One region of the Intrasporangium calvum DSM 43043 genome, then DNA from elsewhere that is predicted to be linked to it. Evidence: riboswitches for the same ligand, from Rfam matches in the RefSeq annotation. Region 1 holds a riboswitch; each other region holds the start of a gene.
What was found. Region 1 has a riboswitch for S-adenosylmethionine ahead of metX (homoserine O-acetyltransferase MetX). Riboswitches for the same ligand answer to the same signal wherever they lie in the genome.
Positions count from the first base shown of each region.

Region 2: another riboswitch for S-adenosylmethionine. It lies ahead of INTCA_RS06385 (bifunctional o-acetylhomoserine/o-acetylserine sulfhydrylase); the one in region 1 lies ahead of metX (homoserine O-acetyltransferase MetX).
Region 3: another riboswitch for S-adenosylmethionine. It lies ahead of INTCA_RS11060 (aminotransferase class V-fold PLP-dependent enzyme); the one in region 1 lies ahead of metX (homoserine O-acetyltransferase MetX).

Region 1 is NC_014830.1:1,685,531-1,695,788, forward strand. Features, by position in the region: gene INTCA_RS07595 (EcsC family protein) at 1-35, shown strand, start outside; gene INTCA_RS07600 (YkvA family protein) at 25-546, shown strand; gene INTCA_RS07605 (DUF4192 domain-containing protein) at 643-1,740, shown strand; SAM riboswitch class IV at 1,930-2,043, shown strand; gene metX (homoserine O-acetyltransferase MetX) at 2,063-3,262, shown strand; gene INTCA_RS07615 (universal stress protein) at 3,386-3,784, shown strand; gene INTCA_RS07620 (RNA polymerase sigma factor) at 4,204-5,967, shown strand; gene INTCA_RS07625 (arsenate-mycothiol transferase ArsC) at 6,024-6,593, shown strand; gene INTCA_RS07630 (transglutaminase TgpA family protein) at 6,644-8,947, opposite strand; gene INTCA_RS07635 (DUF58 domain-containing protein) at 8,944-10,215, opposite strand; gene INTCA_RS07640 (AAA family ATPase) at 10,228-10,258, opposite strand, start outside.
Region 2 is NC_014830.1:1,418,649-1,428,906, forward strand. Features, by position in the region: gene INTCA_RS06380 (S66 family peptidase) at 1-773, opposite strand, end outside; gene INTCA_RS06385 (bifunctional o-acetylhomoserine/o-acetylserine sulfhydrylase) at 839-2,161, opposite strand; SAM riboswitch class IV at 2,176-2,291, opposite strand; gene INTCA_RS06390 (acyl-CoA dehydrogenase family protein) at 2,458-3,627, shown strand; gene INTCA_RS06395 (glycosyltransferase family 2 protein) at 3,680-4,666, shown strand; gene INTCA_RS19490 (CoA transferase subunit B) at 4,755-5,393, opposite strand; gene INTCA_RS19495 (CoA transferase subunit A) at 5,397-6,206, opposite strand; gene INTCA_RS06410 (peptidoglycan-binding domain-containing protein) at 6,471-8,510, shown strand; gene INTCA_RS06415 (TIGR03089 family protein) at 8,638-9,408, opposite strand; gene INTCA_RS06420 (LCP family protein) at 9,416-10,258, opposite strand, start outside.
Region 3 is NC_014830.1:2,433,763-2,444,020, reverse strand. Features, by position in the region: gene paaE (1,2-phenylacetyl-CoA epoxidase subunit PaaE) at 1-800, shown strand, start outside; gene INTCA_RS11090 (hypothetical protein) at 908-2,023, shown strand; gene INTCA_RS11085 (thymidylate synthase) at 2,119-2,934, shown strand; gene INTCA_RS11080 (dihydrofolate reductase) at 3,018-3,482, shown strand; gene dapA (4-hydroxy-tetrahydrodipicolinate synthase) at 3,691-4,575, shown strand; gene INTCA_RS11070 (ribonuclease J) at 4,631-6,316, shown strand; gene INTCA_RS11065 (endonuclease/exonuclease/phosphatase family protein) at 6,313-7,344, shown strand; gene INTCA_RS11060 (aminotransferase class V-fold PLP-dependent enzyme) at 7,423-8,856, opposite strand; SAM riboswitch class IV at 8,892-9,018, opposite strand; gene INTCA_RS19560 (DNA translocase FtsK) at 9,205-10,258, shown strand, end outside.

The DNA.
Region 1 (10,258 bases):
ACGTGACCGGAGGGGCGGCGGCCGGTGGCCGGTAGGGGGACGAGCGGCGCGTCGCGCCTCAAGCTCCTCGCGACGACGGCCTCCGTCGTGCGGGCCTCGACGAGACCGGGCGCGCCGAGCCTGTCCAGCCGCGTCCAAGCGGTCCCGCGCCTGGTCCGGGCGACCATCGGAGGTGAGTATGCCGGCACCACACGGGGGCGCTTGGGGATGCTCGCCGCAGCCGCGGCCTACATCGTCTCGCCCGTGGACCTCGTCCCCGAAGCCCTGCTCCCAGTCGTGGGCGCAGCTGACGACGCCGTGGTCATCGCCTGGGCGATCAGGGCCCTGCTCGAGGAGACCGACCGCTTCCTGGCCTGGGAGGCGGGGCAGGGCCGCCGCCGGGCGTCCGAGACCGTCTCGGGTGACGTCGTGGGCGCTGACGCGAGTACGTCCCACCCCCGTCGGGAGGTGGCGGCCACCGGCGCCGGGCCTCGCCTGACCGGTCAGGCCCGTGACGCGGCCACCGCGTACATCATGGAGACCGTGCGCCGCCGGCTGGAACGCTGACCACGGTCGTCCACATCCCCTGGGCCCGGCGGGTGGTCATCCACAGGCTGGCGGCGAGGGGGGACGAACGGACGGAGCCTCGACCAGTCTCGGGGCATGCAGAAGATCTCGGTCTCCGGACCCGCCGAACTCGTCACCATCGTCCCGTACCACCTCGGGTTCCAGCCCGAGCGCAGCGTCGTCATCATCTGCTTGCACGCCAAGGCCGTTGGCCTGGTCGCCCGGGTGGATGTCGTCGGCAGGAAGGACGCGGCCCTGGCCGCCTCCCAGCTGCGCGAGCCGATCCTCCGGGAGGCGCCCTCTTCTGTCGTCCTCGTGAGCTTCGAGGACCGGGCCGGCGAGTCGCGCCCCCTGGCTGACGCGCTGGGTGCGGCGCTGGGGCTGGACGGCATCCCGGTGGACGAGGACGTCGTGGTCCGGGACGGGCGGTGGTACTGCACGAGGGACGACGGCTGCGCGGAGGATGGCGAGGCACTGCCGGTTCCCTCGGACGTGCCGGCGGTCGCCGGGTACGTTGCTCAGGGCAGGTCGGTGCTCGCCGACCGTCGTGCGGTCGAGTCGCTCGTCGCGCCGCGGGCCGAGGCCCACGACGAGCAGATGGCGCTGGCCGTCGAGGAGTGGCGACGCACGTACCGAAGGGCGCGGCAGGCGACGGTCCTCGGCGCGGCCGGAGGCGGGACCGGCGGTCCTACCGGCCAGGGCCTGTGGGACTCGCTGACCGACGAGTGTCTCGACGCGTGGGGCGTGGTGCTGCGTGGGGCGACACCTGCAGGAGGACTCGCCGCTCTGGTTCCTGCCCTCGTGGGTCCGCTCGAGGACCTGGACCTGCGCGACGCCCTCGTGGCGTGGCTCTGCCCCGGCTGGCTGCCGCTCGACGCGGTCGACGGTCGTCTGCTCACCCGGCTCACCACGAAGGTCGGGCCTCTGGATCCGCCCCGTGACGAGGCCCAGCACGCGGACGTCGTCTGCCACGGCCGGACCGTCCAGGACGCCCTCCTGACGTTGTGTCGGGTGACGCCCGTCCGGTTCGCCGCGCCGGTCCTCACCATCGCGGCTGCCTACTCCTGGTCCCAGGGCGACGGCACGCGGGCTGGGATGTGTGTCGACCGGGCCCTGGAGATCGACCCGGGACACCGGCTGGCAGGTCTGATCCGGCTGGGTCTCGAGCACGGCGTTCGCATGCCGGCAGCGTGACGGCGCCCCCTTGCGGTGGACACCGCGATGGATGGCTACGGCCTGCGTGGCCAGCGGCCCAGACGATGCCCGAAGTCGGGGCGGAGTCGGGGGAGCGACAGGGGAGCGTCGGGGCAGCGTTGGAGCACGCGTTCCACCCCGTGGACGACGGGGCTGTGCCCGCGCCGGGGGTGACGTAGAGTTGCACCAGGTCATGAGCACCAGCGACAAGCCCCGGCTCGCTGGTCGGCAACCCTCCTTCGCGGTGGGGTGCCCCGGGTGAGGACCAGGCCGCGCCCCAACCGGTGTCGGCAAGCGCGAGTACCGGGAGTCGATCTTGACGATGACAGAGAGCCATCACACCTCGACGCGACGGGTCCGCCCCGGGCGTGAGACCGTGCGCAACGGCTTCCCCGCCGCACCGGTCCGGCGGACCGTCGTCGGGGCCTGGCGCGTGGGTGATCCCGTCGGCTCGCGCAGGTTCGCCGAGATCGGGGATGTCCACCTGGAACGCGGAGGCAGGATCCCGGACGTCACGGTGGCCTACGAGACGTGGGGCACCCTCAACTCGGCCGGCGACAACGTCGTGCTCATCGAGCACGCCCTGACCGGCGACAGCCACGTCGAGGGCGAGGCCGGTGACGGTCACGCGTCGCCCGGCTGGTGGCCCGGCCTCGTCGGGCCGGGACGTCCGATCGACACGGACGTCTGGTTCGTCGTCGCGGCCAACGTCCTCGGCGGCTGCCAGGGCACCACCGGGCCCTCGAGCGCCGCACCGGATGGACGAGAGTGGGGTAGCCGCTTCCCCTACATCACCATTCGTGATCAGGTCGAGGTCGAGGCCCGGCTCCTGGATCAGCTCGGCGCGACCCGGGTGGCGGCCGTCGTCGGAGGGTCGATGGGGGGCATGCGGGCCATCGAGTGGGCGGTGTCGCATCCCGAGCGGGTCGACCGCAGCATCGTGCTCGCGAGCACCGCCTACGCGACCGCCGACCAGATCGCGTGGTGCCAGCCGCAGCTCCTCGCGATTCGCCAGGACCCGCACTTCGCCGGCGGGGACTACTACGGGCGCGGCCGGTCGCCCGAAGCCGGGCTCGGGCTCGCGCGACGGATCGCGCACATCACCTACCGCACCGGCGTCGAGCTCGACGACCGCTTCGGCCGCGCGTCCCAGCTGGGCGAGGACCCGCTCCGGTCGGGCGAGCGGGGACGTTTCGCCGTGGAGAGCTACCTGGACCACCACGCGGGCAAGCTGGCCCGGCGCTTCGACGCCAACTCGTACCTCGTCCTGACCGACGCCATGAACTCCCACGACGTCGGGCGCGGGCGCGGTGGCATCGCTGCGGCCCTGGCTCGCGTCACCGCGGAGTGCACCATCGTCTCGGTCGACTCGGATCGGCTCTACCCGCCCAGTCTGTCCGACGAGATGCACGAGCTGCTGCCGCGGTCCGTGCGGGCCCGGATCACCTCCCGCTATGGTCACGACGGCTTCCTCATCGAGGCTGAGCAGGTCGGGCGAATCATCCGCTCCGCCCTGGCCTGACAGTTCGCCGAGACGCTCAGTCGGTCGGTGTGTGCGACGCACCACGACGGACGGCTCCCGCGCCGCAGTTTTTCGGGTAGCGTCCGACCACAGACATTTCCGTCCCAAGGAGGTCCGGGCACAGTGGCCATTGTCGTTGGATACGTCGCGACCAAGGAAGGCCGCGCCGCACTGAAGCGAGCGGCAGAGGAGTGCGTGCTGCGAGGCACGAAGCTCGTCGTGATCAGCTCGCACCGAGGGGGCAAGGACTTCGACGCGGACGAGTCCGCCCGGTTCGAGAGTGAGCTCGAGCGCGTCAAGGGGGTCCTGGAGGAGCGGGGCCTCGACCACGAGGTGCGACAGCTGGTGCGTGGGAACGACCCGGCCGAGGACCTCATCTCCGTGGCGGAGCAGGAGAACGCCGACTTCATCGTCATCGGCCTGCGTCGCCGCAGCCCGGTCGGAAAGCTGATTCTCGGCTCGAACGCCCAACGGATCCTGCTCGACGCGAGCTGCCCGGTCCTCGCCGTCAAGGCCGACTGACTGTCGCCTCAGAATCCTGGCCGACCGGGCTCGCCCGGTCGGCCAGGAGGTCGGACTTCAGCGGCACAGGCCCCGCCGCGCGTCCGCCGCGCGCCTTTCAGCGATGCGGAGGGCTCTGACAAAGGCATCATCATGCGCTGGTGCGCGCTCGACCACGTCGGTCGGCGGGGAGGACGTTCGCCCGCTGGCCCACTGGCGTTTTATAATGTCCTGAGAGCCGGATCGCACGAGGCGCACCGAGAGATCGACGGAGGGGTCGACTCCACCATGCCAAGCATTTCCGGAGCGAATCCCCATTCTCGTTCGTTGATGATGCATGCCCGCCGAGGGTCCTGTGAACGACGAGCCCGTGCGACCGAAAGGCGACATCCTCCGTGCCGAAGGCAACTCCAGCTGCAACCCCGACTGCCCTTCCCAAGGTGTTCCAGCACGACGCCATCATGCAGCTGCTCGTCAGGGGACGGACGACCGGCACGATCACTGGTTCCGAGATCGCCCGGGCGCAGGTGGAGGCCCAGCTCGACCCCAAGCAGATGAAACCCGTCCTCACGACCCTCGAAGCGCACGACGTCGAGATCGTCGTCGACGCCGCGGCATCCAACACCCAGACTCGTAGAGGCAACAAGGGAGGCACTGTGGCAACCGCTCGCAAGACGACCGCCGCGGCCGCAAAGACCGCAACCCGGACGACCACCAGCAGGACGACCACGACCAGCAGGACGACCAAGGCTGCGGCCAAGAGCGGCTCTGCCGCGCCGGGTGCCTCGGGTGCGTCGAAGAAGACCCCGGCCCCGAGCGGTGCGGCCGAGGCGAGCCCGGCAGAGCCGAGCAAGGCGGCGGAGCCCGCCAAGAAGGCGAGCCGGACGAGCAAGGCGGCTCCGACGGCTCCGGCGAAGAAGGCGACGACCAACGCCGCCGTGGCCAAGGCAGCCGCGCCTCCGGTCAAGAAGGCCGCCACCAAGAGGGCGGTGAAGTCCGCTACGGCCAAGGGGACGACGGGTCGCAGTGCTGCCAAGGGCGCCGCCACTGACGCCACGGAGACCGTGGACGTCGAACCGGTGGATGCCGACGAGAGCGAGCTCGAGGAGGTCGAGGTCACCGACGTCGTCGTCGCCGTCGATGTCCCCGCTGAGGACGTGGCCGAGTCGGCGGACGGGGACGACGACGCGGCGCCGGTGACCGACAAGGCGGCCGAGGCCGAGGACGAGTCCGGGTTCGTCATTCGGGACGACGACGAGGACGACGCACCGGCCCAGCAGGTCGTCACGGCCGGGGCCACCGCCGACCCGGTGAAGGACTACCTCAAGCAGATCGGAAAGGTGGCCCTCCTCAACGCGGAGCAGGAGGTCGAGCTCGCCAAGCGGATCGAGGCGGGGCTCTTCGCCGAGGAGAAGCTCAACTCCGGCGAGAAGATCGACATGAAGCTCAAGCGGGAGCTGTGGTGGATCGCCCAGGACGGCAAGAAGGCCAAGAACCACCTTCTGGAGGCCAACCTGCGCCTGGTCGTGTCTCTGGCGAAGCGCTACACCGGTCGCGGAATGCTCTTCCTCGACCTGATCCAGGAGGGCAATCTCGGACTGATCCGAGCGGTCGAGAAGTTCGACTACACGAAGGGCTACAAGTTCTCGACCTACGCCACGTGGTGGATCCGCCAGGCGATCACCCGGGCCATGGCCGACCAGGCCCGGACCATCCGCATCCCGGTCCACATGGTGGAGGTCATCAACAAGCTCGCCCGAGTCCAGCGGCAGATGCTTCAGGATCTGGGCCGTGAGCCCACGCCGGAGGAGCTCGCCAAGGAGCTCGACATGACGCCGGAGAAGGTCGTGGAGGTGCAGAAGTACGGTCGGGAGCCGATCTCGCTGCACACCCCGCTCGGCGAGGACGGGGACTCCGAGTTCGGTGACCTCATCGAGGACTCCGAGGCGGTCGTGCCGGCGGACGCCGTCAGCTTCACGCTGTTGCAGGAGCAGCTGCACTCCGTGCTCGACACGCTCTCGGAGCGCGAGGCCGGCGTGGTCTCGATGCGCTTCGGGCTCACCGACGGTCAGCCCAAGACGTTGGACGAGATCGGCAAGGTCTACGGCGTCACGCGGGAGCGCATCCGTCAGATCGAGTCCAAGACGATGAGCAAGCTGCGCCACCCGAGCCGGAGCCAGGTCCTCCGGGACTACCTCGACTGACCTGCCGTCACGCCATGCATCGCTGAGGGGATGGTGGGGGCATCTACGCTGAGCGGGTGTCCCCGCCCGCCGTGAGCACTCCGCCGCTGCGGGTGGTGTTCGTGTGCACCGCGAACATCGCCCGCTCGCCCTACGCGGAGCGGCGGACGGCCCAGCTGCTCGCAGCCCACCCCAACGGCCGCCTCGTCGTCCCGCTCAGCGCCGGCATGCCCGGATACCCCGGTCGGCCGATGGACCCCCAGATGGGCAAACAGCTCCGAGCCCACGGTCTCGACCCGGCCGATCACGTCAGCAGGTCTCTCAGCGGGGCTCTCGTGGACGAGGCAGACCTCCTGCTCACCTTGGACTTCGCGGTCCGGATGCGGATCTTCGACGCTTGGCCGGGGCACGTCCAGAAGGTGCTCGGCCTCCATCAGTTCGCCGATGCGGTCGGCCGGCTGCTCCCCGGGCCGTTGGGCGCCTCGCTGGTGGATGCGGCCCAGCGAGTGAGCCGACCCGACTCGATGACCTGGGACGTCAGTGACCCCCACGGGCGCGGCGGCAGGGCGGCTCGTCGCTGCGCCGAGGAGATCGACGCGGTCCTGCCTCGCATCGTCGCAGCCTTGGCCGGTCCGGTGCCCGGCTGACTTGTCGGCCCGGGGGGACTGCCGTCACCCGATGCCCGCGGCCCTGAGGCTCAGGAGCGCGCGCCTGGCTGGCGCTTGCCGCGGGCGCGGCCGCGCAGACCGCGCCAGAAGGACACGGCCTCGGTGGGCCACAGGAACGACTTCAGCCGGGTCGTCCACGCGCGTGTCTGGGACACCTGCCGCCTGATCGAGCGGATGTCCCGTTGGAGCTCCTCGGTCTGCGCCGAGGTCGTTCGTTCGGGTCGGTCATAGCGAGCTCGCTCCAAGGTGCTGGTGACGCGGCGCATCGCCGTGGCGTGTTCACCGGCGAGATGGCCGTCCGCGATGTAGCGCTCGCGGGCGGTTCGGAGGGTCGCACCCGGCGGCGCAGTGAGGCCGAGGTCGCCGAAGTGGCTCGTCAGCGACGCCCACTCGATCTCGACGAGATCCTGTCGGGTCGCTGCGCGGCGTCGGCGCAGGCTCCGGGCCAGCCAAGCGGTGAGTGGCATGAGGAAGGTGGCGAGCGCGACGACGGCGACCGAGATGAGGATCACCAGGTTGGTGCCGGTCAGCCATTCCTGCCACCAGGAGGTCCGTGTGGCGGATCCCAGCTCCTGCCCTTCGTCGATGGGACGCCGTTGGGTGGTGGGACCAGCGGTGTTCGTCGACTGCGTGCTGTCCGTCGTCTCGCCTGGGTTCGGCGGGTCGACCCCGGCCAACGAGTATCCCGGGGGACCGTTGCGCGAGGGCGTCGGCTCGAACCGCAGCCAGCCGGAGCCTTGGAAGTAGAGCTCCGGCCAGGCGTGCGCGTCCGACGCCTTGACGACGTTGGAGCTGCCCTCACGGGTCCCCGGGATGAACCCGATGGCCATTCGGGCCGGGATGCCCTGGGCCCGGGCCATCATGATCATGGCGGTGGCGAACTGGGTGCAGTAGCCGAGGCGCGTCTGGTGGAAGGCCGTGATCGGGTCGAGACGGCGGCCGTCCTCATCCCGTGGGGGAGTGCCGAGGTCGAGGCTGTAGGTGTAGCGGGTCGCGTCACGCAGGTGCGCCTGGATGGCCACGGCCTTGTCGTAGTCGTTGTCCGCGCCTCGCGTGACCTCGTCGGACCAGTCGCGGAGCAGGTCGGCTGCCACCTCGGGCACGGCGAGGTCGTCCTCGAGGATGTCGGGCGACGACGGTGCTCCCGCCTCGCGCAGCTTGGACGGGGCGGGGTTCACGTCGGCATAGGTCACCTGGTACGTGTCCACGGTGCGCTCGACCCTGATGTCCCGAGTCACCGGGTCGATCGTGAAGGGAGTTCCCTCGATCGTCGGTGTCACCACGGGGTAGGGAGCGGCCAGCCGAGGCGCCTTGAGGACGTTGCTGCTCACGGTCATGATGTACTCGCGGCGGTCGGACTGCGGTGGCAGGGGAACGGGCCGGTCCGGCCCTTGCCCTGCCCGACCGGCGACCCGCCATTCGCCGTTCGAGTAGTAGGACGTCGCCAGGACCCGCAGCGGTAGGTTCGCCGTGCCGGTCGTGGTGTAGCGCAGGATCGGCGTCTGGTCGCTGCTGACCAGCTTGTTGCGCAGGTCGATGGTGTCGTTGAACCCCACGGTGCCGACCCCGCCGGAGCCGGTGGACCGGCCCAGCCCGTCGGTGAGGTATCGGGGTGGGAAGTGGTAGATGACCGACGGCAGGACCAGCGCGGCGAGGAGGGCAAGGGCACCGAGCCGGGCCGCGCCCCCGGTCAGGGCGCGGAGGGCCGAGGCGTCGTCCGAGGTCGGTCCGCTGACGTCGGTGGCACTCGTCGTGCTCCACCGCACGAAGTTCGCCCGCGCGGTGGTGTGCAGCATGACGAGCCAGAGGACGACCGGCACGACGAAGTAGCGAACCGCTGACGTCGAATCGCCGTTCGCGGCCGTGATGAGGTAGGCGGTCAGCAGGGGGAGGCCCGCGGCGGCGGGTGCGCGCCATGTCGCTGCCATGGCATCGACGAGGACGGCGATCAGGGCCACGGCGCCGACGAGGTAGACGGTGACTCCCTCGGTGAGTGGCGCAGGGGCAGAGTTGCGCTGGACCGTGTCGAGGGCCTCGAGGCCGAGGGAGTTGAGTCGCTGGACCGTCTCCGGGGTGGGCAGGCCCCACCAGAACGTCTCCCGGGTGAAGCGCGCGAGCACGACGTAGAGGACCAGCACCAGCTGGACGAGCACGGTGAGCAGCCGGGATGGGGTGAGCCCGCGCAGCAGCAGCCCTACCGCCGCGGTGAGCGCGATCGCCAGCATGGCGTCCTGCAGCCAGGCGCCGCTGACGAAGAGACTGGTGATGGGGTAGACGGCTGCCAGGGTCGCCAAGGCGGCCAGTACCGTGATTCGCCAGCGTCGACGTGTCATCGGGTCCCTCCGACGGTCCCTGCGGTGAGCACGGCCCACGCGTGCGGAACGGTGTGGTCGCGGTTGACCGCGATCGCCCGCCAGCCGGCCAGACGGAGCGCTTCGACGTGCTGGCCCACCTCGTCCGGCCCGAGGGCCCCTCCGCCGGCCCCGTCCTGAGTCTGGCCGAAGGAGCGTGAGTCGAGCACCAGCGCCAGACCACTCGTGCCCGGCTGTCGGAGGCTGGCGAGCCTTCCGGTGACCTCGTGTCCACGTGGCCCGACGACCGCGACGACGAAACCACCCGCGGCGGCGAGCCCTTGGGCTTCGCGCAGCATGAGGTCGTCGGTCGCCTGGGGCCGGGGCTGGGTCACGGCGAGCACGTCGAGGATCTCGTGGATCTGGAGGGCGGCCGTCACCCGTCCGGTCTCGACGGTCTCCGGACACACGAGGTGCACGGCGTAGCCGGTCTCGCACAGGTGCGCCGCGATGGAGGCACACGCGGACACGGCCCATTCATACGATCCGGTGGCGCCGCTGCCTCCGTGGGCCGCTGGCCGGGGGTCGAGCAGGACGACGGCGCGGCGTTGGGCCGGACGGTCCTCCTGGCGCACCATGAGGTCGCCGGTGCGGGCCGTGGCGGGCCAGTGGATACGCCGCAGGTCGTCACCGTCCCGGTACTCCCGGATGGTGACGTCGTCCTCCCCGTGCAGCGCGATGAGGTGCGCCAGCTCGCCTTCCGACCCCACGCCGGCGCTGGGCTGGCGGCTCGCTGAGAGCGGGTGGACCCAGGGGAGGATGACGAGGTCCGCGGTTCCTTCGAGCACCGCGTTGCGCGTGGCGAGGCCGAACGGGTCCTGGACCTGCACCCCGAGCGGGCCGAGATGGTGGCGACCGCGCAGGTGGGATCGGACGGTGTAGTCGATGATGCGGATGCGCCCCGGGGGGATGCGCCCGACGACGAAACGCGGCCGGTCGCCGAGGACGTAGTCGAGGCGCTCCTCGGCGAGGAAGACCGGAGTCGTCGTCGTCGAGACGTTCTCGAAGGCGAGGGCGACGTGGGCATCCTGCCCCACGGTGATCCGGTCCGGCGAGATCTGCCTCTCGATCCGTAGCCTGGTCTGGCGGGTGCGGACCAGGAGGGCGCTGATGTAGGGAAGCGCGACGAGCAGGACGCCGAAGCGGGTCAGGTCCCGGAAGCCGAAGGTGACTCCGGCAACGGCGAGGGTGAGACCAGCCCCGACAAACGCGCGACCCCGCGTCGTCAGCAGTCCTCGGAGGGAGCGCACGGCGGCCTCGGCTCAGCGGGTCCCGGACGGGACTGGCACCTGG
Region 2 (10,258 bases), 270 kb from region 1:
GCCACATCGAGGACGTGGATGATGCCCTCCGGAGCGCAGGCGTCGGCGAACCCACTGACGTCGCCGTACGCCCCACCGGCGAGGAAGCTCACCGTCTCGACGCATCCGGCGACCAGACGCCCCTGCAGCGCCACGGGCTCGCCACCGGCACCCGGGTCGATCCGGGTCCACGTGCCCGGCTGGTCGAGGTGGTACTCGGCGGCGCCGGGGTCGGCGGCCCAGTCGTCGAACCCGGTGCTGCGCCAGCGGCCGGGGGACTGCTGCCTGATCTCGGCGCCGACGGCTGACCCGGCCACGTCGAGCCAGTGGGCGACCCCGACGGGGGTCCGATACAGGGTGTCCATGAAGTTCTGGCCATGGATGGTCGCGATCCCGGTCCGCAGGGTGAGCGGGGTGAGCCACGTCGACGTGTCGGAGTACCCGACGCACCACGTCGGCTCGGCGTCGGCGATCGCCTCGAAGTCGAGCAGCCCCAGAAGGTCGATGCCGGTCTCTCCGCCCCACGGCGGCACGACCGCCCGGATGTCAGGGTCGGTCAGCATCCGCATCAGCTCCGCAGCGCGCTGCTCCTTCGGGGCGCTGACCTGCGAGGGCGTGTGCATGCACTCGCCGATCTCGACGTCGAAGCCCTCGCCCTCCAAGAAGGCCCGAGTCACCTCGACCCGAGGCCACAGGCGGTCCGGCACACCCGAGCTGGGCGCGGTCACGCCGATCCGGTCACCCGGGCGCAACGGGACCGGATAACGGACGGCGGTCGCGTTCTCGGCGGGCATGGGGGCCAGCGTACGAGCGGGAGGGGGTGAGCGGCATACGGGCTGCCGCCCACCCCGCGGGACGGTCAGCCCTTGGCGGCGGCGAAACCCTGCTCGAGGTCGGCGATGATGTCGTCGATGTGCTCGATCCCGACGGACAGACGGACGAGGCCCGGCGTCACGCCGGCAGCGAGGCGGTCCTCGTCCGGTCCCTGCGAATGAGTCGTGGACGCGGGGTGGATCACGAGCGAGCGGACGTCGCCGATGTTCGCGACGTGGCTGTGCAGGGTCAGGCCCTCGACGAACCTCTTGCCGGCCTCCAGGCCACCCGCGATCTCGAAGGCGAGAACGGCTCCCGCACCCTTCGGGACGTACTTCTGCGCCAGCGCGTGGTTGGGATCGTCCGGCAGCGAGGCCCAGACGACCTTCTCGACCTGGTCGTGGCCCTGCAGGAAGGCGGCGACCCGGTGGGCGTTCTCGATGTGCCGCTCGACCCGCAGCGACAGCGTCTCGATCCCCTGGCCGATGAGGAACGCGTTGAACGGCGAGATGGCGTTGCCGAGGTCGCGCAGCAGCTGGACGCGGGCCTTGAGGATGAAGGCGAGGTTGACCCCGAAGGCGCCGTCCTTGCCGAGATCTCGGGCGTAGACCAAGCCGTGGTAGCTCGGGTCGGGCTGGTTGTAGTTCCGGAAGCGCTCGGGGTCAGCGCCGAAGTCGAAGTTGCCCGAGTCGACGATGACACCCGCGATCGTCGTGCCGTGGCCGCCGAGGTACTTCGTCGCGGCGTGGACGACGATGTCGGCGCCGTGCTCGATCGGGCGGAGCAGGAACGGCGTGGCAATGGTGTTGTCGACGACGAGCGGCACGCCCACCTCGTGTGCGACCCGCGCGACGGCCTCGATGTCGAGGATGTCCGACTTGGGGTTGGCGATGGTCTCGCCGAAGAACAGCTTGGTGTTCGGCCGCGTCGCGGCACGCCACGACTCGGGGTCGGCGCTGTCCTCGACGAACGTCACCTCGATGCCGAGCTTGGGCAGGGTGTTCTGGAACAGGTTGTACGTCCCGCCGTAGAGCGCCGGGCTCGCGACGACGTGGTCGCCGGCCTCCGCGATGTTGATGATCGCCAAGAACGTCGCGGACATGCCCGAGCTGAGCAGCAGGGCGCCAACCCCGCCCTCGAGGGACGCGATCCGCTTCTCGACGGCGTCCTGGGTGGGGTTCATGATCCGGGTGTAGATGTTGCCGAGCTCGGACAGGGCGAAGAGGTTCTTCGCGTGGTCCGTGTCGTTGAAGACGTAGCTCGTCGTCTGGTAGATCGGCAGGGCTCGCGCCCCGGTCGCCGGGTCAGCCTGCTCCTGCCCGACATGGATCTGGCGGGTCTCGAACGACCAGTCGGGGTTGTCACTCATGGCGTGCTTCCTCACACTCGCGCTTGCACGCCGGCGAATGCCGGGTGCCAGGTCTTCACCCGGGGCACCCCGCCGCGTAGCGAGGGTTGCCGGTCAGCGAGCCGGGGCCGTGACGCTGACACTCATGACCTTTCGGGGATGGTATGCCGCTGAGCTCCTCCCAGCCCGACGTGTCCTCATCGTGGACGCTGAGTCCCCATGCTGGACAGGGCCGGTGCGTGCGGGCAGACCCGCGGCGCCGCGCGTGGTCTCAATCACTTGGACGTCCTACTAAATGTGTCTCGCGAGTAGCATGGGTGACCGTGACCAGCACTGACTTCGACCTGTTCCGTATCAGCGAGGACCACGAGGCGCTCCGTGAGGCGGTGCGCGCGGTGGCCGAGGACAAGATCGCCCCCTACGCGGCAGCCGTCGACGAGGAGGCCCGCTACCCCCAGGAGGCGCACGACGCGCTCGTCGCATCGGACTTCTTCGCTCCGCACGTCCCGGAGGAGTACGACGGGGTCGGCGCGGATGCCCTGGCCACGTGCATCGTCATCGAGGAGGTGGCTCGCGTCGATGCGTCGGCGTGCCTCATCCCGGCCGTCAACAAGCTCGGCTCGCTGCCGCTGATCCTCGCTGCGAGCGAGGACGTCAAGCGCAGGTACCTGCCGCCGCTGGCCCACGGTGAGACGACGTTCTCGTACGGCCTGTCCGAGCGGGAGGCCGGATCCGACACCGCCTCGATGAAGTGCCGCGCCCGCCGGGACGGCGACGACTGGGTGCTGAACGGCCAGAAGTCGTGGATCACCAACGCCGGCGTGTCCGAGTACTACACGGTGCTCGCGGTCACGGACCCCGACGGTCCGCGGGGCAACAACGTCACCGCTTTCGTCGTCGAGAAGTCGGATGCGGGCTTCACGTTCGGGGAGAAGGAGCGCAAGCTCGGGATCAAGGGCAGCCCGACCCGCGAGCTGCACTTCGACAACGTGCGGATCCCCGGCGACCGGGTCGTCGGGGAGGTGGGCGACGGCCTGAAGATCGCCTTGCGCACCCTCGACCACACCCGCGTCACGATCGGCGCCCAGGCCATCGGCATCGCCCAGGGCGCCCTTGACCAGGCGGTCGCCTACGTCAAGGAGCGCAAGCAGTTCGGCAAGCGGATCGCCGACTTCCAGGGCATCCAGTTCATGCTCGCCGACATGGCGATGGAGGTCGAGGCCGCACGCCAGATGGTCTACGTCGCCGCCGCGAAGTCGGAGCGGGGGGACAAGGACCTCACGTTCTTCGGGGCGGCGGCCAAGTGCTTCGCCTCCGACGTCGCAATGAAGGTGACCACGGATGCGGTGCAGCTGCTGGGCGGCGCCGGGTACACCAAGGACTTCCCGCTCGAGCGGATGATGCGCGACGCGAAGATCACGCAGATCTACGAGGGCACCAACCAGATCCAGCGCGTCGTCATGGCGCGTCAGCTCCTCAAGGGTTGAGGGGTAGTCTCCTCAGGACCGAGTCCCCGAGCCCCCGGAGCGGACGCACCCCGTGGACCATGCCCCACCCATCAGCGTCATCATGCCCCTGCTCAACGAGGAGCAACACCTGGGTGAAGCCGTCGAGGCGATCCTCGACCAGCGCTACCCAGGCGAGCTGGAGCTCGTCCTCGCGATCGGTCGCGGCCATGACGACACGCTGGGCGTCGCCCGGGAGCTCGCCCGCCGGGACCACCGGATCATCGTCGTCGAGAACCCCTCAGGCCGCACCCCTGACGCACTCAACCTCGCCGTCGGGGCAGCCAACCACGAGATCATCGTGCGGGTCGACGGGCACGGGTTCCTCAGCCCCGGCTACATCGAGCGGGCCGTGACGGTGCTCGAGGAGACCGGGGCGGCCAACGTGGGCGGCGTGATGTACGCCGAGGGGTCCTCGTCCTTCGAGAAGGCAGTCGCCATCGCCATGCGATCGTCCCTGGGCGTGGGGGGAGCGCGGTTCCACACCGGGGGTCACGCCGGGCCGGCCGACACCGTCTACCTCGGTGTCTTCCGACGCAGCTGGCTGACGACTGTGGGTGGCTACGACGCACGGTTCTCGCGGGCCCAGGACTGGGAGCTCAACTACCGGCTCCGGCAGGCCGGCGGCACGGTCTGGTTCGACCCCGAGCTGCGCGTGCGCTACCGCCCCCGTCCGACGTTCCGCCGACTCGCGCGCCAGTACCGGGACTACGGACGCTGGCGCCGCGTCGTCGCCCGCGAGCACCAGGGCTCGATCAACGCTCGCTACCTCGCGGCGCCGACCGCGCTCGTCGCCAACGTCGTCGGCCTGGTCGGCGGCTTCGTCTGGGCACCGCTCTGGATCGTCCCCGGGACGTACGCCACGGCCATCACCGTGGGAGGGCTCGTCATCGGCAGGCGCGATGGGCTGGCCGTCGCCGCGCGGGTCCCGGCCGTGCTGGCGACGATGCACGGCAGCTGGGGGTGGGGCTTCCTCACGAGCCGACCCGGACAGCTCCTCCCCGAGACCGACGAGGGCTGAGCTCCGACCTGTCGACTCTGCCGTTCGGGCGCGGACCGGACGACGGCCCCGGACGTTCCGCGCCCGGGGCCGGCCAGGAGCGGTGGGGTCAGCCGAGGTCGACGGTGAAGTCGGGCTCGGTCTTCTCGCGGACCTCGTCCTCGGTGACGTCGGGCGCCAGCTCACGCAGCACGAGCCCGTCGTCGGTGACGTCGAAGACGGCCAGGTCGGTGATGATCCGCTGGACGACGCCGCGGCCGGTGTAGGGCAGCGAGCACTCCTTGACGATCTTGTAGGAGCCGTCGCGGGCGTTGTGCTCCATCAGGACGATGACCTTCTTGGCGCCGTGGACCAGGTCCATCGCGCCGCCCATGCCCTTGACCATCTTGCCGGGGATCATCCAGTTGGCGATGTCGCCCTTCTCGCTGACCTGCATCGCGCCGAGGATCGCGGCGTCGACCTTGCCCCCGCGGATCATCCCGAAGGACGTGGCCGAGTCGAAGAAGGAGGCGCCCTTGCGCAGCGTGACCGTCTCCTTGCCGGCGTTGATCAGGTCGGCGTCCTCCTCACCCTCGTACGGGTAGACGCCGATGCCGAGGATGCCGTTCTCGGACTGGAGCACGATCTCGACGTCGTCGGGCACGTAGCTCGGCACGAGCGTCGGCAGGCCGATGCCGAGGTTGACGTAGGCGCCGTCGGACAGCTCGGCGGCCGCGCGGGCGGCCATCTGCTCACGGGTCATCGCCATGGCTCAGGCCTCCTGCTTCTCGGTCTGGGTTCCCGCAGCGTCGGGGCGGGGGCGGACGGTCCGGCGCTCGATCCGCTTCTCGGCGGCCTGCTCCGGGCTCAGCGGCAGCACCCGGTGGACGAAGATCCCCGGCAGGTGCACCTCGTCCGGGTGCAGCTCGCCGGGCTCGACGAGCTGCTCGACCTCGGCGATCGCGACCTTGCCGGACATCGCGCAGAGCGGGTTGAAGTTGCGGGCGGACTGGTTGAAGACGAGGTTGCCGTGCCGGTCACCCTTGGCGGCGCGGATCAGCGCGTAGTCGGCGCGGATCGCCTCCTCGAGCACGAACGTCTTCGTCTCGCCGTCGACCTCGAAGTCCTGGGTCTGCTTCGGCGGCGAGGCGAGCACGACGTTGCCGTCGGCGTCGTACTTCCACGGCAGGCCGCCCTCGGCGACCTGGGTGCCGGCACCGGTGATCGTGAAGAAGGCCGGGATGCCGACCCCACCGGCGCGCAGCCGCTCGGCGAGGGTGCCCTGGGGGGTCAGCTCGACCTCGAGCTCGCCGTGCAGGTACTGCCGCTCGAACTCCTTGTTCTCACCGACGTAAGAGGCGACCATCCGGCGGATCCGCTTGTCCTTGAGCAGGATCCCCAGCCCCCAGTCGTCGACGCCGCAGTTGTTGCTGATCGCTTCGAGGTCCTGGATGCCGGCATCGTGAATGGCGGCGATGAGCACACTGGGGATGCCACAGAGACCGAAACCGCCGACCGCCAGTGACATCCCGTCACTGATGCCGGCGATGGCCTCCTGAGGTGTGGAGACGACTTTGTCCATGGTCCGGACTCTATCGGTCACTCGAGTCGGCCCAGGGGTGGGGTGCCCCCACATCGACGCACCGCCGGTGGGGGCGCGCCACGTGATGCAGGCAACACCGACGGCCTTAGCGGAGCCTCGGGTGGGCAGCCATCGGGAAATTACAGGTTTGTAGTTCAGGCGATCGACTTGTTAACCGTGTGACTGGAGTGCATAAATGGTGCAGTTGCACACTCGAGGGGAAGTGAGCTTCCAGAACTCCAGCGCTCCTGAATCGAGTCCGCCATGGCCCTCGGCCGTCACCCCCTTGCGCTCGCCCTCGCGGCTCCGCTCCTCGTCGTCCCGAACGTCGTCCAGGTGGCAACGGTGGCCCATGCCTCCACGCCGCCCGCCCCTCCCACGCGGACGCTGCCCAAGGCGCTGGACGTGTACGTCCCCTACCAAGGTCAGACGGTGTGCGACCCCGTGGCGCGGCCCGGCGTCCTGGCCTTCGCGAAGCTCATGACGAGCCACTACCAGATGGGGTCGACCAGCCTCATCGGCCGCACGTGCTCGAGCGACACGTCGGAGCACTACGACGGCCGGGCCTGGGACTGGATGCTCGATGTCGACGACTCCGAGGAGTCGGCCGTCGCGCGCAGCGTCCTGTCCTGGTTGACCAAGGCCGACGCCGACGGCGTCCCCGGCGCGATGGCCCGACGCTTCGGGATCATGTACATCATCTACGACCACAAGATGTGGCGCTCGTACGCACCGGAGCGGGGCTGGGCTGCCTACTACGGAAGCAACCCCCACACCGACCACATCCACTTCAGCTTCAACTACAACGGCGCGGCCGCTCGCACGTCCTGGTGGACGGGTGTCGCCGCGACGACCGTCCTCACCTCGCTGCCGTCCTCCGGCACGACGACGACCGTCACGGTCCCGTCGACGCCCACCGTCCTGTCCTTCGGGATGCAGTCCGAGGCGGTGCGCCAGCTGCAGGTCCGGCTCGGCAACCTGCCGACGACCGGGTACTACGGGGCCATGACCCGGGACCGCGTCACGGAGTACCAGCGGTTCGCCGGGCTCCCGCAGACGGGGGTCGCCGACCTCAGGACCCAGGAGATCCTCGCCAAGCGGGGATGGCGCACCGTCAGTGCGGCCTTCCCGACCCTGTCCTACGGGATGACCTCGAGCGCCGTGCGCACCCTCCAGACGAAGCTCGGGTCACTCCCCACGACGGGCTACTTCGGCTCGCTGACGAAGGACCGGGTGCTCGCGTACCAGAAGTTCGTCGGCCTGCCTCAGACCGGAACCGCTGACCCCGTCACCCAGTACCGGCTGTGGGTGCGCGGCTGGGCGGCACCTGCGACATCGGGAGGGGGCACCGCGACGACCTATCCCACCCTGTCGATCGGGACGACCTCCGCTGCAGTGAAGAACCTCCAGGCCGAGCTGGGCAACCTCCCCACGACCGGCTACTTCGGCTCGATGACCCAGGCCCGCGTCACCGAGTACCAGAAAGCCGTGGGGCTGCCGGCGACGGGGATCGCCGACCAGACCACCCAGGAGCTGCTCTACACCAAGGGCTGGCCGACGACGTACCCCACGCTGTCCGTCGGGATGACCTCGACCGCGGTGCAGAACCTCCAGGCCCGGCTGGGCAACCTGCCGACGACCGGCTACTTCGGCTCGATGACCCGGGCACGCGTCATCGAGTACCAGCGGTTCGTGGGGCTCGCGACGACGGGGGTCGCCGACAACCGCACCCAGCAGCTGCTCTACACGCGGGGTTGGTCCGTCGTCGCCCCCGCCAGCACCACCGTCCAGCAGGAAGGAGCCGTGATGACCGCCTTCACCACCTCATCGCCGACCAGCACGGCCGGTCCCGCCGTCTCGACCGTCTCGACCGCGACGACGTTCACGCCGTTCAAGGATGTCGTGCTCGCGATGGGCTCTCGCGGTGCAGCGGTCCGAACGCTGCAACGCGCACTGGGAGGAGTGGCCGTCGACGGTGTCTTCGGGTCGCTCACCCGGGACAAGGTGGCGGCCCTCCAACGCTCGCTGGCGCTCCCACAGACCGGTGTCGTCACGCCGGAGGTGTGGGAGGTCCTCGAGTCCAGGGAGTTCCCCTTCGCGGCGCACCGCACGACGGTCCTGCGGCTCGGGGACACCGGGCCCCAGGTCTCCGCGGTGCAGCGAGTGCTCGGCGTGCGCCCCACGGGCGTCTTCGACGAGCGGACCCGAGCGGCGGTCAAGGAGGCGCAGGCCCGCGCCGGGCTCGCGAGCACCGGGGTGGTGGCCTCCCGGACGTGGTCCCTCTTCGACCGGCTCTCGGCGTAGCCGTCCCCGGCCGCTGGCGGCCCGACATGACTGATGTCGTATGCCGCTCAGCGCGCCTCCGCTCTCGACAGACCCGAGCGGATGGCGGGGTTTCCCCGAAGAGCGAGCCCAGCGGCATACGGCGTGCTCAGGGGGAGGAGGGCACCTGCGGTCCACCTCGGGCCGGAAGGAGGGAGAGGGTGACCCCCTCCGCCTCCAGCCGCCGAGCGAGGGCGTCGGGGTCGACGGCGGCAGAACCGCGCATCGCGACGACGGAGCCGTCCGCTGCCCAGGCACTGAGCGTCACGGCGAGCAGGCGTCCGAGCCCGTCGTCCACCGCGACCCTGGGCCCCCGGCCCCAGGCCGGCTCGGGCACCACGAGGTCGCCGTAGGGCGTGTCGGTGCCGTCCACACTCAGTGCGAGGTCACCGGGCTCGGGGTCGGACATCGGGGAGAACTGGTCACCGTGCGTCGCCAGCTCCCTCGCCTCGTCCACGGCACCACCGGCGGCCGCTGCGTCAGGGTTCGAGCGTGCGAGCGCAGGCAGCGTGACGAGAACGGCATCACCGCCATGGGCGGCTGCGGCGGCCGGGTCGATCGTCGCGAGGACGTCGGCATCGCCGGCGGCCGCCCCGAGGACGACGGTGGCGCCGACCGACCACGACGCCCACGCCCAGTAGACACCCCGCCAGTGCGCCGGCAGGTCGAGCCCGACCGTCGTGCCGGGACCGGCGGCGCAGTCGTCCTGGAGGAGGTTCGCGGCCTTCGAGACCCAGTTGGCGAGCACTCGTGCACTGAGCTCGATGCGCTCGCCCCGGGTCGGGCCGGGCTCGTCGTCGTACCAGGTCAGCCGGGGCCGGCCAGAGTCGCTCGCCAGGAGTCGGGCCAGCACGTCGGAGGGGTAGAGCGGCCCGGGCATCAGTGCCTCACTTCGGGTCCTCGCCGGGTGTCGTGCCCGGTGGCGGCTCGGTCAGGGGCTGGTCGTCCCTGAGAGTGTGGAAGAGGGCGAGCGCCCGCTCGCTGTCCCACTTGACCGCCACCCCGGCGTTGTCGGTGGGATAGGCCATGTCCGCGATGGGGACGGTCAGGGACAGCCCCTCGTCGCTGCTCACCGCCCGCATCGCCTGCAGGACCCGGTAGGCGTCGAGCAGGGAGGTCTCCTCCCCGACCGCCACTCCGCCGGAGGCTGCGTCGACGAACGTGGTGTAGCGCCAAGGGATCAGGACGGTGGAAGGGGTCGCGGACTGCTTCATCAGGGCCCCGAGGAACTGGCGCTGACGAGTCGCCCGGCCGATGTCCCCGAGTGGGTCCTCGTACCGCGACCGGACGTAGCCGAGCGCGTTCTTGCCGTCGAGGACCTGGCACCCCTTCTGGAGGTCGATGCCCGCCTTGTCGTCCTTCATGTCACGGGGCACGCAGATCTCCACGCCCCCGATCGCGTCGACCATCCCGGCGAAGCCACCGAGTCCGATCTCGAGGTAACCGTTGATGTGCAGGCCGGTCACCTGCTCGACGGTCTGCGTGAGCAGCTTGGGCCCGCCGAACGTGAAGGCCGCGTTGATCTTGTTGGTCCCGTGCTCCGGGATGGGCACGTAGGAGTCCCGCGGGATGGAGATGAGGACCGGCTTGCCGCCGCTCTCCGAGACGTGGACGAGCATGATCGTGTCGGTCCGGTTGCCCTCCGCCGACCCGGTCTTCAGCTGCCGACGCTGCGCAGCCGTCAGCCCCTCGCGGCTGTCCGACCCGACGAGGAGGTAGTTGTGGCCTGA
Region 3 (10,258 bases), 750 kb from region 1:
GGGACGTCCTCGAGGTGATGACCCCCCTCGGCAGCTTCACCTGCGCCGCCGCCCCTGACGCCGCACGACACCACGTCGCCATCGCCGCCGGTTCGGGGATCACCCCGGTCATGTCCCTGCTGACCTCGGCACTCGAGGAGGAGCCGCGGTCACGCGCCACGCTGCTCTTCGGCAACCGGAAGACCAGCACGATCATGTTCCTCGAGGAGCTCGAGGACCTGAAGAACCGCTGTCCCGGCCGGTTCCACCTCGTCAACGTCCTGTCGCGGGAGGCGCAGGACGTCGAGCTGTTCAGCGGGCGGCTCGACCGAGAGCGGCTCGAGCGGATCTTCGCGGCACTCGTGCCGGTCGCCTCGGTCGACGAGTGGTACCTCTGCGGACCCTTCGGGCTCGTCACCGGCGCCGAGGCCCTGCTCCAGGAGCGGGGGGTCGACCAGCACCACATCCACCACGAGATCTTCCACGTCGACGACGGGACCGAGCCGAAGCGCAAGATCGTCGTCGACGAGGCTGCCCCGCCCGAGGCGACCGTCACGGTCAACCTCGACGGGCGGACCACGGTGATCCCGATGCCGAGCCGCGAGGAGTCGATCCTCGACGCGACCCTGCGCCTGCGCCCTGATGCGCCGTACTCCTGTACCAACGGCGTGTGCGGGACCTGCCGGGCCCGGCTCGTTGCCGGGCAGGTGCGGATGGACCGCAACTACTCTCTCGAGCCCGAAGAGGTCGAGGCCGGCATCGTGCTCGCGTGCCAGAGCCACCCGGTGACGGACGAGGTGTCGCTCGACTACGACGCGTGAAGGTGGGCCGTACCGGAGCGCGGAACGATGCGGGTGCGGCACGGGCCGGGGGGCCTAGCCTCCGGGCAGCGCGCCTGACCAGGCCGCCCCTGCTCCCGGAGGTCCCCATGTTGTCTCGCCTGCGCCAGCCCCTGCTCGGCGTCGCGGCGACGGCCGTCGTCATCGTCGTGTCGCTCGTCTTCGTCTCGTTGTTCTCCTGGCCGACGTTCGGGGGCTGGGTGTCGTTCGCGCTCATGTGTGCGATCCCGGTGACCATCGTCATCGGCGCGTTCTGGCGCGGTGCCGTGCCTGCGGCCATCGCCGAGCGGCCGCAGCCGGTGCGAGGGCTGCTCTTCCTCGGCCTTGCCGCCGCGGTGGCCGTGGTCGTCGCCGTGGTCCACCTCGTGACGATCGGCGGCGGGGTGACCCCTCCGGTCCCGATGGTGATCCAGGCGATCATCACCTCGGTCGTGGTGACCTTCTTCCTGGCGATCGTGTGGGGCGGCTGGCCTTGGTCCTTGGTGCGCAACAAGCTGGTGGCCGGGGTCGGGCTGCTCGCGACGGCCTACGTGGTCAACGCCGTGCTCTACTCGGTCCTGTTCAACTACGAGTTCGCCAAGGGGGCGCCGTTCTACCAGCCCTCGCTCGACCCGGGTGGCCTCTTCAACGCGTGGGACGTGACCGTCTTCGCCGTCACCGCGCTCGCGGTCATGTTCCTCTTCCTCCACCTCGACCTGTGGCCGCTGACCCGGTTCGGCTCGGTCATGCGCCAGCCGGTGCTCGGGATCGTGTGGACCCTCGCCACCGTGGTCATCGGTGGCGCGCTGTTCTGGCTCGGGACCCGCGGCCTCGGGATGGCCGCCCCGGTCTTCCTCGTGCGGGTGCCGATCCCGTTCATCTTCGGGTCGGTCATCCTGCTCAACATGCTCCAGGGCTCGCTGTTCCGCGGCATGCGCCAGCCGGTCAAGGGCCTGGTGGGCGCTGCCGCCGCCGCTGTCGCCGGGAGCCTGCTCGCCCTCGGGTACGCGCTGCTCATGCCGCTGGTGACCGGGGAGCTCGGCTCGGGTGCACCCGGGTTCGACGCCGAGCTGTGGCTGGCCAACGCGCTGCTCGCGGTGACCTTCCCGGCCATGGCCTGGGCGGGCGACTTCTTCGGGCTGTGGCCGCTCGCGGCCCGGGGGCCGGCGCCCGAAGCCGGTCGTCAGGCGGAGCCGGTGGCCGTGGACGCCGACCGCGCGTCCTGACGCCATCACCCGCCCCCACTCCTCCGATTCGATGTATCTGCGGGGCGCATGCGTCGCACAGATACATCGAACGGGGTGAGGGTTAGGCTGCGATCGTGCGGCAGTACCTCGATCTCCTCGACCACGTCCTGACCCATGGGCAGGAGAAGTCCGACCGGACGGGCACCGGCACGCTCAGCGTCTTCGGTCACCAGATGCGGTTCGACCTCGCGGACGGCTTCCCGGCCATGACGACCAAGCGGCTGCACCTGCGCTCGATCATCGGCGAGCTGCTGTGGTTCCTCCGGGGTGACACGAACGTGCGCTGGCTGCAGGAGCGTGGGATCACCATCTGGGACGAGTGGGCCGACGCCAAGGGTGACCTCGGCCCGATCTACGGCTACCAGTGGCGGTCCTGGCCGACGCCGGACGGTCGACGCGTCGACCAGATCGCCAGGGTCATCGAGCAGATCCGCACCAACCCGGACAGCCGTCGCCACATCGTGTCGGCCTGGAACGTCGCCGACGTGGACGACATGGCGCTGCCGCCGTGCCACACGATGTTCCAGTTCTACGTCCACCCCGCCACGGAGTCCGGGGGCCCCCGGAGGCTCTCGTGCCAGCTCTACCAGCGCAGCGCCGACATCTTCCTCGGCGTGCCGTTCAACATCGCCAGCTACGCGCTGCTGACCCAGATGATCGCCCAGCTGACCGACCTCGAGCCCGGCGAGTTCGTCCACACGCTCGGCGACGCCCATCTCTACCTCAACCACCTCGACCAGGCCCGGCTCCAGCTCACCCGGACCCCCCACCCGCTGCCCACCATGCGGATCACGCCCGGCAAGAAGGACATCGACGCGTTCGACATCGACGACTTCGTGCTCGAGGACTACGTCGCCGACCCCGGGATCAAGGCGCCGATCGCCGTCTGAGGCTCTCCGGCGAGCCGCCCTTGCTCCTTCGGGGGACCTCCACGCCGAGGCGGAGCCAACCGAGACCTGCCACAGTGGGGTCCATGACGAACGTGACGATGATCGCCGCCGTGGGTCGTAACGGCGTGATCGGCGACGGGTCAACAATGCTCTGGCACATCCCCGAGGACCTCAAGTTCTTCAAGCGCACGACGATGGGCCATCCGATGATCATGGGCCGGCGCACGTTCGAGACGATGGGCGTGCTCCCCGGTCGTCGCAGCATCGTCGTGACCCGCCAGCCCGACTGGGCCCACCCCGGGGTCGAGACCGCCCATTCGCTCGCCGAGGCCCTCAGCCTCGCCGGGCCGGCGGACGAGGTGTTCATCGTGGGCGGGGGAGAGGTCTATCGGGAGGCGATGCCGTATGCCGCTCGGCTCGTCATCACCGAAGTGGACCAGGCACCGGACGGCTCGGTCACCTTCCCTGAGATCGACGGCGAGCAGTGGCAGGAGACCGACCGGGAGGATCGCGACGGCTTCTCGTGGGTGACCTACGCCCGGCGCTGAGAGGCCGCGGCGAGGCACGAAACTTTTCCGCGCGCCGGTGTAACACCTGGCCACGGCCCGCGATGGAAGGAGTGGCGAGGCACTACTCGGACCCCCGAGCGAGTAGTGCCTCGCTCTCTGTCCCCCGCATCCGCGGCGGCATCCCGGGACCGGAGGGGTTGGTGGGCGTGCCGCGGAACGGGACGTGGTCGGGCGCTAACCTTGGCCCATGGCAGACGCACCCAGGCTCGGACGTGTCCTCTCGGCGATGGTGACGCCGATGCGCGCGGACGGATCCGTCGATCTCGACTCGGCCCAGCGGTTGGCCACGCACCTGGTGGACCAGGGGCATGACGGGATCGTCGTGTCCGGGACGACCGGGGAGTCCCCGACGACGACGGCCACGGAGAAGGAGGAGCTGCTCCGCGCCGTCATCGCTGCGGTGGGTGACCGGGCCGTGATCGTCGCCGGCGCCGGCAGCAACGACACGGCCAAGAGCGTCGAGTCGGTCCAGATGGCGGAGAAGGCCGGCGCCCACGCGGTCCTCGCCGTCACGCCCTACTACAACAAGCCGCCGCAGTCGGGCCTGGTCGCGCACTTCCTCGCCCTCGCCGACGCGAGCGACCTGCCGGTCATGGTCTACGACATCCCGGGGCGCTCCGGCATCGCGATCGCCCGCGAGACCTACCTGCGCATCGCCGAGCACGACCGCATCGTGGCAGTGAAGGATGCGCGCGGGGACCTCTGGCTCGCCGGCCAGCTGATGGAGGCCACCGGGCTCGACTGGTACTCCGGTGACGACGCGATGAACCTCGCGCACTTCGTCAACGGCGCGGTGGGGTTCGTCGGAGTGACGTCCCAGACCTGCCCCGCGATCTACCGCCGCTTCGCCGATGCCGTGGTCGAGGGACGCTGGGACGACGCCCGGGGGATCCACCGGTCGCTCCACACCATCGTCGACGCCGTCATGTACGTCACCCAGGGCGCCATCATGGCCAAGGCCGCCCTCGCCGAGCAGGGCCTCATCGGGTCCGCCGCGACCCGGCTGCCCCTCGTCGAGGCGACCGACGAGCAGCGTGGGCTGATCCGCGCGGCCCTGGCGACCATCGCCTGAAGGCACCACCCACCGCACGATGCCCGCATCAGACGGGCCCACCGACAGGAACCCTGTGAGCCATCCTCACCCTGAGCTGACCACCCCGCCACCCCTCCCCGACAACGGCCTCAGGGTCGTTGCCCTGGGCGGACTCGGGGAGATCGGCCGCAACATGACCGTGCTGGAGACGAAGGGGCGGCTGCTCATCGTCGACTGCGGCGTGCTCTTCCCCGAGGACCACCACCCGGGCGTCGACCTCATCCTCCCCGACTTCTCGTACCTCCAGGACCGTCTCGACGACGTCGAGGCCATCGTCCTCACCCACGGTCACGAGGACCACATCGGGGCCGTCCCCTACCTGCTGCGGCTCAAGGGCGACATCCCGCTCATCGGCTCCACCCTGACGCTCGCGCTCGTCGAGGCCAAGCTCAAGGAGCACCGGATCCGGCCCTTCACGCTGGCCGTCAAGGAGGGCCAGCGCGAGCGCGTCGGCGCTTTCGACCTCGAGTTCGTCGCGGTGAACCACTCGATCCCGGACGCGCTCGCGGTCTTCGTCCGCACCGAGGCCGGGACCTTGCTGCACACCGGTGACTTCAAGATGGACCAGCTGCCCCTCGACGGCAGGATCACCGACCTGCGCGCCTTCGCCCGGCTGGGGCAGGAGGGTGTCGACCTCTTCCTCACCGACTCGACGAACGCCGACATGCCCGGCTTCACCACGCCCGAGCTCGAGATCGCCCCGGCCATCGACAAGGTGTTCCGGCACGCCCAGCGGCGCATCATCGTCGCCTGCTTCAGCAGCCACGTCCACCGGGTCCAGCAGGTCCTCGACGCCGCCGCGAAGGCCGGCCGCAAGGTCGCGTTCGTCGGCCGCTCGATGGTTCGCAACATGGGCATCGCCGCGGAGCTCGGCTACCTGCACGTCCCCGAAGGCATCCTCATCGACCTCAAGCGGATCGGGGACCTGCCCGACAACGAGCTGGTCCTCATCAGCACCGGTTCCCAGGGCGAGCCGATGGCGGCGCTGTCCCGGATGGCCAACGGGGAGCACCGGATCAACGTCGGGCCCGGTGACACGGTCCTGCTCGCGAGCAGCCTCATTCCCGGCAACGAGAACGCCGTCTACCGCGTCATCAACGGCCTGATGCGCCTCGGCGCCAACGTCGTGCACAAGGGCAACGCCAAGGTTCACGTGTCGGGCCACGCGAGCGCCGGTGAGCTGCTCTACTGCTACAACATCGTCAAGCCGCGCAACGTCATGCCCGTGCACGGCGAGTGGCGGCACATGTTCGCCAACGCCCAGCTCGCCATCCAGACCGGCGTCCCGGAGCGCAACGTCGTGCTCGCCGAGGACGGCGTCGTCGTCGACCTCGTCGACGGGCACGCCCGGATCACCGGCGTCGTCGACTGCGGCTACATCTACGTCGACGGGACCAACATCGGCGGCACCGACGAGGCCCTGCTCAAGGACCGTCGGATCCTTCGGGACGAGGGCTTCATCACCTGCATCGTCGTGCTCGACGCGGCCACCGGCAAGATCGCCTCCGGGCCCGAGATCACGGCGCGTGGCTTCGTCGAGAGCGAGGAGATCTTCCAGCAGGTGATCCCGAAGGTCGAGCGGGCCATCGAGGAGGCCGTCGCCAACGGCGTCCGCGATGACCAGCAGCTCCAGCAGGTGATCCGCCGCGCCGTGGGGTCCTGGGTGGGTGGCAAGATCCGTCGCCGGCCGATGATCATCCCTGTCGTGCTCCAGGCGTGACCGAGACCGCGAGACGGCGACCGGGTCGGCCCACGCCAGGGTGGCTCGGCCGGTCCCGGCCGGCCGGGCCCGACCTCCTCATCGCCCTGGTGCTCGTCGTTCTCGGTGTCGTCGGCGGAGCCCGCTGGCTCGACTCGACCTGGCAGCCGGTGGTGGTTCTCCAGACCGCCGGCCCGTTGGTCGCCCTCGGCCTGCTCGGTCTCCTCGGCGTCACCGCCCTGCTCCGGCGGTGGTGGATGCTCCTCCCCGTCGGCGCGGCGGTCGCGGTGGCTGCGTCCATCGCGCTGCCGAGCTGGTTCGCCGAGACGTCACCCGACGCACCGCTGGACCTCACGGTGATGGCGGTCAACCTGTCGTTCGGCCGCGCTGACGCCGAGCAGGTCGCGGACGCGGTCCGGGCCGAGGCGGTTGACGTGCTCGTCGCCACCGAGGTGACGCCGGAGGCGCTGGCTGCCCTCGACGAGGCGGGTCTCGACCAGTGGTTCATCGAGGAGGTCGGGGAGACACGGCCGGAGTCGTACACCGGCACCATGGTCTTCTCCCGGTTCCCGGCGACGGAGACCACCGGCGAGGACCCGGTCGACGCGCACACCCCGAGCCTGCAGCCGGAAGTCGTCGTCGACGTCACCGGTACGGCCGTGCGGGTGAAGGCCGTCCACGTGCCCGCCCCCCTCGCCGGCGACACCGTCGAGTGGCGCGCTGCGCTCCGGGCGCTCGCGACGTGGCGGGACCGCCAGGAAGGCAGCGAGCCCGTCCTCCTGGCGGGCGACTTCAACGCCAGTCGAGGTCACCCCGCGTTCCGGCACACCGCCGAAGGTTTCGACGACGCCCACCAGGTGGCCGGGCTCGGCTGGGTCCGCACCTGGCCGTTCGTCGGCCAGCGGGTCCCGCCCTACATCCAGCTCGACCACCTGCTGAGCCGGGGGCTGACGGTCGTGGAGGCAGGATCCACCGCGATCCACGGGACTGACCATGCCATCGTGTGGGCCACGTATGCGCTCCCCGAGACCGAGTCCACCACTCCCTGACTCGCACTCCCTGACTCGCACTCCCTGACTCGCACTCGTGCCGCGGGCTCTGACAGCGGGCCCCGGACCTCGGCCACGTCACCAGGGGCGGACGACCTCACGGTCGCGCGGGTCGTCGCCGTCGACCACCCAGCCGGAGTCAGCGCGAGTCCACGCGGCGGCCGGTCCGGCCTCGACGAGCTCACGCAGGCCGCCGATGAGACGGTCCACGCCCTCCTTCGTCGAACCGAGACCGATGCTGGCCCGGACCGCGGTCTCGTGCTCCCCGGTGCCGGAGAGCAGGTCGTCGACGAGCAGGTGGGCGCAGAACCGGCCGTCCCGGACCCCGACCCCGTGCTCCACCGAGAGCACCTGGGAGACCAGTGAGGCCTCGAACCCTCGCACCGTGAAGGCCACCACCCCGACGCGGTCGTGCCGCTCGTCGAAGATCGACAGCTCGTCCACGCCGTCGATCGTGCTCAGGCCGTCACGAAGTCGGGAGAGCAGCCGGGACTCGTGCTCCTCGATGGCGACCCGGTGGGCGGCGATCGTCGCGCACGCGGCCGCCAGGGCGATGGCGCCGATGACGTTGGGGCTGCCGCCCTCGTGCCGGGCCGCACCGGTCGCCCAGGTCGTGTCGCCTGCGGCGACGACACGGGTCGCGCCACCGCCGCGCAGGTAGGGGTCGCCCCCGTCGAGCCAGTCCGACCGGCCGGCGAGGACGCCGGTGCCGAACGGCGCGTAGGTCTTGTGCCCGGAGAAGGCGAGGTAGTCCACGTCCCACGCGGCGACGTCGATCCGACGGTGCGCCGACAGCTGCGCGGCGTCGACGGCGATGCGGGCGCCGTGCTCGTGGGCCAGTCGCGCGAAGTCCTCGACCGGCCAGATCTCGCCGGTGACGTTCGACGCCCCGGTGATGACGACGAGCCGGTGCGCCGCGTGCTGTCCGCCGGACCGCGCGGCCAGCTCGTCCGCCAGGAGTGCCCGGGCCTCGGCGACACTGTGCGGAACGGGGAGACGGACCGTGCGGAGGTCGCCCCACGGTAGGAGGGTGGAGTGGTGCTCGGAGGCGAAGACGAAGACGGTGGTGTCCGCCGGGAGCGCCGCGGACAGCACGGCCCACGAGTCCGTCGTCGTCCGCGTGAAGATGACGGCGTCGTCGGAGCGGGCGCCGACGAAGGCGGCCACCTCGGCCCGAGCCTGCTCGTACCAGGCGCTGGTGAGACGCGACGCGTAGCCGGCGCCCCGGTGGACCGAGGCGTACGTCTCCAGGGCGCGGTCGACGGCCTCCTTGACGGCCACGAGGGCAGGAGTGGAGGCGGCGTGGTCCAGGTTCGCGTAGGGCGTGGGGCCGGAGAGGGTGGGCACGACGAGCCCGGCCCCGACGACGCGGGGCAGCTCTGAAGCGACGGTGCCGGCGGTTCGGCTCCGGGTCGTCAAGCCGTGCGGTGTCCCGCCGCCGCACGGTGCGGCGCCGGGGGTCCCGTCTGCGCCGGGGTGGAATCCGGAAACGGTTCGGGGGAGGACTGACATGGCCTGCTCCTGGGTCGGGGGACCCACCGGGTGCAGGTCCGCGCTTGCCGCACCTCGTCACCACGAACGTGGCGAGGGCGGCCTGGTCGTCACCCGGAGCACCCCACCGCGGAGGAGGGTTGCTGGCCAGCGAGCCGGGGCTTGACGCTGGCGCTCATGACCTGCCACGAAGATAGGGAGCCCGCCGTCGCCGTGTCCACCCGACGGGTGGAGCGTGTCGTCATCTGGGACGTATGCCGCTGGGCCGGCTCACGCTCGAACCCTTCCATGGTGGTGGGATCCACCCCAAATGGCCGTGTTGCGCGTGTGACGCGTGAGTTCGGTGGGTCAGTGTCGTACGGTGCGAACATGGCGACACGTCGGTCCAGCAGCGCGCGCCCCAGTTCGTCCACGACGACGCGGGGAGCGTCTGACGCGGGCGCCTCGTCCGCCGGTCGGGCCAGGGCGGCCGCGCGCCCCGCCGCGGGCCGAGGGGGCGCTCGCAGCACGACGCGTCCGGCCCCCCGCGGCAAGGCGAAGGGCGGCGGGCTGCCGCTGCCCATCCGGGCGGTGCGCAACACGTGGATGGGCGTCTCCCACGTCGCCGGGGGAGCGGTGCGCCGGGTCGGCGCGAGCGCGCGCGACCTCGAGCCCGAGCACCGCCGGGACGGTGTGGGGTTCGGGCTCATCGCGCTCGCCATCGTCGTCGCCGCCCGGGAGTGGTGGGGCGTCCGTGGCGTCTTCGGCGACGCGGTCCATGCCGTGGTCGCGGGGACGTTCGGCCGCATCGCCTACGCCGTCCCCCTCGTCCTGCTCCTGCTCGGGCTGCGCGTGCTGCGCTCACCCGAGGACGAGGCGGCGACGAACCGCATCATCGTCGGCACCGTGGCCCTGACGTTCGCCGCCTGCGGGCTCGCGCACCTCAGCGACGGCATCCCCAACCCTCCTGACGGCGCCGAGGGCATGCGCGCCGCGGGCGGCATCATCGGCTTCCTCGCCTCGAGCCCGCTCGACGCTGCGGTGTCACGGTACGGCGCGCTGGCCATCCTCATCCTGCTCGGAACCTTCGGGCTGCTCGTGATCACAGCGACTCCCGTCAACCACATCCCGCACCGGCTGCGTCAGCTGCGCGCTCTCGTGCTGCATCGCCCACTCGAAGCGGACAGCGCCGACGGGGCCGGGGACGCCGCGGGCACCGGGCCGGCGAAACGCAGCCGGCGCAAGGCGGTCGACCTCAGCGAGCGCGACGGGGACGAGGCCTTCCGGCAGGCGGCGACCAAGGGCGCCGAGGACGAGCCCACCCTGGGTCTGCGTCCCGGTGAGAAGCGGCCCACCGCCCCCGGGGTCCTCGCTCCTCGCCCGGCCGGCTCGTCCAGCAGCACCCAGGCGATCGATCCCCGGTCGCCCGGTGCACCGGACCCGT